3 regions of the Rahnella sp. PAMC25617 genome follow, and region 1 is predicted to be linked to each of the others. Evidence: predicted binding sites of a transcription regulator. Region 1 holds the regulator's gene; each other region holds the start of a gene.
The links. The regulator LexA, encoded in region 1, represses DNA repair genes until DNA is damaged. The targets are predictions, from matches to a motif close to TNCTGTATGTACATACAGNA.
Positions count from the first base shown of each region.

Region 1 (2,279 bases):
GCGCCACGCACCGGTGATTTCTGAACCGGTGATACCGCGTCGTTTCATGACACGCCAGACAAAATACAGCCCGATGAACAACGTGAAATACTCTGCACTGGCAGTTGCCATCGCCGCACCACGTACGTTCAGCCCCAGCCCCATTACCAGCCAGATATCCAGGATAATATTCAGCAGATTTCCCGCGATCAGCAAAATCACCGGCCCGCGAATATACTGGATCCCCAGCAACCAGCCGAGGATCACCAGATTCGCCAGAGAAGCAGGCGCACTATACCAGCGGATTTCGATAAACAGCCTCGCCTGTTCCAGCACCGACTGACTGCCACCCACGACATGAAACGCCAGCTCCATCAGCGGATGGCGAAATAACAGAATGACGACACCGGCCAGCACCGCCAGCAAAAAGGGCTGCACAAAAGCACGTGCCAGCAACTGATTGTCTTTTGCGCCCAGCGCCTGTGCGGTCATGCCGGTGGTGCTCATGCGCAGAAACAGCAGCATCATGAAGAGGAAAGTCGTGACCATCGAACCAACCGCCACACCACCGAGATAATCGGCACTGTCGAGATGACCGATCACTGCGGTATCGACCAGACCAAGAAGAGGCACCGTGATATTGGAAAAAATCATCGGTAACGCCAGGGTCCAGAGTGCTTTATCCGCGGGGCTTAGAAAGGTATTTTTGAATGATTGTCGCAGGGAATGATGTTGCATAGAGAATCTCATGCCGGAGGTTCAGGTTATGCCTAAAATGACATCGCCCCGAAAGGGGCGATGATGAGAGAAACGCATTTCTCTTTGAATTTACATGGATGCCAGAGGCGGCCGCCATCCATATTCAATTAGTTGTAGTCTTCTCTATCTGACACAGCAATTTCTGACTCAGCAATTTCTGACCGAGTAATTCGAGTTGCAGGAAGGCAGCAAGTAAGAGAGTCCCGATGAGCTGACATGAGTCAGTGATTCGGGTAAACGCACGCAGCCAACGCGTCTGCAGCTCGAAGTACGAAGGTCAGATCCAGTTGCCGTTACGGATGACGCCTACGGCTAGCCCTTCAATGCTGAAATTCTGTTCGCGTAAATCCACCACGATCGGCTGGAATTCGCTGTTCTCAGGCAATAACTGCACCACGCTGCCCTGCTTTTTCAGGCGTTTCACGGTGACTTCATCATCGATACGCGCCACGACAACCTGGCCGTTACGCACGTCCTGCGTTTTATGTACGGCCAGCAAATCGCCGTCGAGGATACCGATATCACGCATCGACATCCCGCTGACGCGCAGCAGGAAATCGGCGCTCGGCTTGAACATCGCCGGATCAACCTGATAATGCCCTTCGATATGTTGCTGTGCCAGCAGCGGCTCACCGGCGGCAACGCGGCCGATCAGCGGTAAACCTTCTTCTTCTTCCATCAGCAGACGGATACCACGAGATGCACCGGAGACAATCTCGATAACGCCTTTACGTGCCAGCGCTTTCAGGTGTTCTTCCGCCGCATTGGGAGAACGGAAACCCAGACGCGATGCAATCTCTGCGCGAGTCGGTGGCATACCGGTGGTGGAGATATGATCGCGAATAAGGTCGTAGACCTCTTGTTGTCTGGTCGTTAAAGCTTTCATTCCGCCCCCTGGTTGTTTATACAGTCTTGCTGTGAGTATATACAGCTAAACGGTCAATGAAAACCTAAGATTGAATAAAAACAGGGCATAACGGTGATTCCTGGAATACAGATTCCAGATCAGAACCATCGCGGCCAAAAGATACTGACCCAGACAAAAATCGCCAATATGATGGTCAGAAGTACGGCAGCAGAACCGATATCTTTTGCCCGCCCTGAGAGCACGTGAAACTCAGGGCCGATACGGTCAATCGCGCATTCCACCGCACTGTTGAGCAACTCGGTGACGCAGACCAGCATCACGGAGCTTACAAGCAAAATGCGTTCAACCGTGCTGACATCGAGCCAGAAAGATAACAAAATTAACGGGATAGCCACGCTGGCTTCCTGGCGAAAAGCCGCTTCGTTCTGCCATGCGGCTTTCAATCCTTTCCAGGAATATCCGGCCGCTTTATAAATTCGGGTAAATCCAGTGACTTGGTTCGCCATTTCGGGTACTGATCCTTGAAGGGTTGTCCTTAAAAGTGTGCCGTATTTTAGCTTTTATATGACCACAGATCTCCACGGATCTTTCTGGTATCCTTGCGGCGAAATGGCTAACAAGAGGCTTCACGTTTTTATGTCAGGTTGGCGTAGACTTTATTACACATTATTGA
Region 1 covers NZ_JBOCUM010000013.1:209,051-211,329, forward strand. Annotated here, with positions in the region: gene dinF (MATE family efflux transporter DinF) at 1-717, opposite strand, end outside; gene lexA (transcriptional repressor LexA) at 1,016-1,624, opposite strand; gene ACM615_RS17180 (diacylglycerol kinase) at 1,744-2,112, opposite strand; gene plsB (glycerol-3-phosphate 1-O-acyltransferase PlsB) at 2,243-2,279, shown strand, end outside.

Region 2 (2,279 bases), on a different contig from region 1:
AGCCAGTTTATTATCGTCGGACAGCTGGTTGATTTTATAATCAACATAGGCAGACATGTTTTTGTTGAAATAATAGGTTGCTGCTACGTCAACATATTTAACCAGGTCAGCATCACCGATGTTTTCAATATCTTTTGCTTTAGTCTGGACATAACCCAGTGAAGGGCGCAGGCCATTTTCGAACTGATATTGTGCAACGGCTTCGAAGGTCTGGGTTTTATTTGCAAAACCACTTCCTGCCGGTGCGCCTGCAATTCCGCCTGGTACGGTAATGGCCAGCATATTACGGGTTTCAGCATACATGGCGGCTAAATAAACGCCATTGTCGTCATATTTCATGCCGCCAGTCCATGCGTCAGCTTTATCGCCTTTGCCGTAAGCGGAATTGCTCTGCGCCGTGGTGCGGTCAGAAGACGCATACGCGCCGCCGAAGCTCACGCCGGTATCACCCAGTGCGTAAGTGGTAGACAGTGAATAGCCGTCACCGTTGGCTGTGCTGCTGCCGCGACCGTCGTTTTCATTTTTACCCTGGTACTGAACGGCTACGTTCAGACCGTCAACCAGGCCGAAGAAGCCGCGGTTACGGTACGTGGCGACGCCATTGGTACGGCCCGTCATGAAGCGGTCAGCTTTGGTGTAACCGTCACCGCCAAATTCAGGGAACATATCGGTCCAGGCTTCAACGTCGTACAGTGCGCCGTAGTTACGGCCATAGTCGACGGAACCGTATTGACCAAATTTCAGACCGGCAAAGCCCAGACGGGTTTTGGTGCCGGTGGTGCTTGGCGTTTTGCTGTCAGATTCAGCATGGTTAGCCATGACGTTGTATTCCCACTGGCCGTAGCCGGTGATCAGGTCATTAATTTGGGTCTGGCCTTTAAAACCGAAACGCACGTAACTCTGGTCGCCATCACTGCCGGGAGCATCAGAGAAATAATGCAGACCTTTCACTTTACCGTACAGGTCCAGTTTATTGCCGTCTTTATTATAAACTTCCGCTGCGTGTGCGCCTGATGCAATCAATAAACCAGGAATTAAAAGTGCCAGAATATTACGTTTCATGAATTTTACCCTGCATTCTTTATTAAAAGCTTTTCATAAAAGCTTTATATGAAGTCTTGTGGAAAGACGCTAATCATCATTTTTGCTGTGCATTCCGTATGGACTCGGATTTTTCTCAGCGAGAGTTTTTTACCGTATATTTGTGATCAATTTATGACAGTCAGAAATGAACTTTTTCTTTTTTTACACGTCCTCCTTTTTTTCTGCATAAATTTACACCACAGGAAATGCCCTTAACCAAGATTTCGGGCTGCGCCAGAAGCCGGTCTGTGGGACAATAGCCGGGACATTCCTGTCTCACTTCCAACAAAAAAAGAGATGCATGGCGCTTTCCCCCGCAGTAAAAAATCAGATAAGCCAGTGGTACAAAGCCCTGCAACAGCAAATCCCGGATTTCATTTCCCGCGCTCCGCAACGTCAGATGATTGCAGAAGTGGCGAAGGCGTTCTCGGGGGATTCTGCACGGCATCTGGCCATCGAAGCGCCGACCGGCGTCGGGAAAACGTTGTCTTATCTCATCCCCGGCATTGCTGTCAGTCGTGAAGAAGAAAAACCGCTGATTGTCAGCACGGCAAACGTGGCGTTGCAGGATCAGATTTTCAGCAAAGATTTACCGCTGCTGAAAAAAATCATTCCGGATCTGAAATTTACCGGCGCTTTTGGTCGCGGGCGTTACGTGTGTCCGCGAAATCTGGCGGCGATGAGCAATGAAAATGCGCAGGGCGATCTGGGATTATTTCTTGGTGATGAACTGGCACCTTCCAGCGGCGAAGAACAGAAACTGTGTAAAACGCTGGAAACCGCGCTGTCACGTTACGAGTGGGATGGTTTACGCGATCACTACCAGAAGACTATCGACGATCCGCTGTGGATCAAAATCAGCACAGATAAAGCCAACTGCCTCAGCCGTAACTGTCATTACTTTCGCGAATGCCCGTATTTTGTGGCGCGCAAAGAAATTGAAAGCGCAGATGTAGTAGTGACCAACCACGCGCTGGTGATGGCGGCGCTGGAGTCAGAATCCGTGCTGCCACCGGCAAAAGACCTGCTGCTGGTGCTCGACGAAGGACATCATCTGCCGGAAGTGGCCCGCGACGCGCTGGAAGTCGACGCGGAAATCACCGCGATGTGGAATAACCTGCAACTCGATAATTTTGTCCGTCAGATTGAACAATGTCTGGCGCTGTTTACGCCGAAGAATCCGCCGCCGCTGACCA
Region 2 covers NZ_JBOCUM010000012.1:9,288-11,566, forward strand. Annotated here, with positions in the region: gene ACM615_RS15090 (porin) at 1-1,062, opposite strand, end outside; gene dinG (ATP-dependent DNA helicase DinG) at 1,385-2,279, shown strand, end outside.
Region 2: a site for LexA is predicted at 1,264-1,283, ahead of dinG (ATP-dependent DNA helicase DinG). Genes of this name have one in related genera too.

Region 3 (2,279 bases), on a different contig from region 1:
ATTCAACCAGCGTTTCTTTACGCGAGCGGTCGCCTTTGTACATCCCGCCGATTTGCGGAATGGTCACGTGGGATTCATCAACAATCAGCAAACCGTCGGCAGGCAGATAGTCGAACAGTGTCGGAGGTGCCTCGCCCGGCCCGCGCCCTGAAAGGTAGCGCGAGTAGTTTTCGATACCGGAGCAATAACCCAGCTCGTTCATCATTTCGAGATCAAACTGGGTGCGCTGACTGATACGCTGTTCTTCCAGCAGTTTGTTATTGGCCAGCAGCACTTTACGGCGATCCGCCAGTTCGACTTTGATTTCTTCCATCGCCTGCACGATACGTTCGCGAGGGGTCACGTAGTGCGTTTTCGGGTAGATGGTGAAACGCGGCACTTCGTGCTGCACCTGACCGGTCAGCGGATCAAACAGCGACAGACGTTCGACTTCCTGATCGAACAGTTCGATGCGCAGCGCCAGATCGTCAGATTCTGCCGGGAACACATCAATGACTTCACCGCGCACGCGGAAAGTACTGCGCTGGAAAGCCTGATCGTTACGGGAATATTGCAGCTCCGCCAGACGCCGCAAGATGGCTCGCTGATCGATAATCATCCCTTTGGTCAGATGCAGCATCATCTTAAGATACAAGTCCGGGTCACCCAGACCGTAGATGGCAGAAACTGACGCTACCACGATGACATCCCGGCGTTCCAGCAGGGCTTTAGTCGCGGAAAGACGCATTTGCTCAATGTGTTCGTTCACTGAGGCGTCTTTTTCAATAAACGTGTCTGAGCTCGGGACATAGGCCTCGGGCTGATAGTAATCGTAGTAGGAGACAAAATATTCAACCGCGTTCTCCGGAAAGAACTCTTTCATCTCGCCATAAAGCTGCGCCGCGAGCGTTTTGTTCGGGGCGAGCACCATCGTCGGACGGTTCAGGTCAGCAATCACATTCGCCACGGTAAAAGTTTTGCCTGAACCGGTCACCCCGAGCAACGTCTGGTGCGCCAGCCCGTTCTCCAGCCCTTCTTCCAGGCGGCGTATCGCCTCAGGCTGATCGCCTGAAGGTTTAAATTCGGAATGCAGTTTGAACTCTTTACTCATGACGGGCTACCTGACTGAAATGAAAATGCACAAGGCCGTACGGGCTGAACCGGTGAACAGTTCGGGGAAAAATAGTATGAAAGACTTCGCAAATTTTGCCAGCCCAAATTTTACCGCCGTTATAATACTGTATATAAAACCAGCCTCCAACCGATAAAATCAGCGCCTCTTTTAACATCTTGCTGACACTGCACTTTTTTAGGTTACGGCAAATGAAAATTCTCACCATCAGTTGACATTTTTATCCCGATATTTATCTCTATTCCCTTTCTGACAACAGCTTGACGAAAATTGACACAACGATGACGAACGAATTACGCCTGTATTGCTTTTATCTAACTTATTGATTAAAAACAGTATCATCAAAAAGCTGCGAATACGGGCAAACTGAGCGGAGGCCGCATTCTGACTCGGCTGTAGCAACTTTTCTTACTCTCATGCACAAGGTTATCCACAGGAATAGTGGATAAGTCTCAGCACACCAGGCGCGGCGGGAGTTGGTAAAAAACCAGTTTTTGCTTCGTCAGCGTCTGAGAGCTCTTTTTTAGTTATTTTTTATCTTTTTTATCTCCTTATTTATGCCTATTTCCCCTGGATTTACCGGCTGATCTTTCTTGCAAAAATCAAAAGTGCATCTGATGAGGATTATCCAGCTTCCGAACGGCGCAAACCTTGCACCAAAATCAGTGAAACCGGCACTGCCAAAGTGCAGTTTTCTTTTACAAGGGCTCACGCCGAATCTCAAAATCCTGACAATACACTTGAATAATCCTAAATCATTCGTGCGAAGCCTGTTAACAGCCACGTAACGTCTCTTTTTATCACTGCCTGATAAAACTTGGCCTGAGAGTTGCAAATTCACTCTTTGAAGAGATTTCGTGAAGGATTCCCCTGTAGAACGCACATACAGCGGAACATAAATGTCAGAAACATGACAGTGGCCGTCAAAATGCAGTCCGGTGAAAAGCTCCATGAGGGAGGTATGTCTGATGTTAAGTGTAAAATCCGTTAATCAGTACTATGGGCAAAAACATATTCTTTGGGACATCAATCTCGAACTGTACCGCGGGCAATGCACCTGCCTGATCGGGCGAAATGGCGTGGGCAAAACGACGCTGGTCAATTGCATCATGGGCCATCTTCCGGTGAAAAGCGGCGCCATTTCCTGGCAATCGCGTGATGAAGAGCC
Region 3 covers NZ_JBOCUM010000006.1:548,170-550,448, forward strand. Annotated here, with positions in the region: gene uvrB (excinuclease ABC subunit UvrB) at 1-1,090, opposite strand, end outside; gene ACM615_RS08590 (hypothetical protein) at 1,635-2,063, opposite strand; gene ACM615_RS08595 (ABC transporter ATP-binding protein) at 2,080-2,279, shown strand, end outside.
Region 3: a site for LexA is predicted at 1,216-1,235, ahead of uvrB (excinuclease ABC subunit UvrB). Genes of this name have one in related genera too.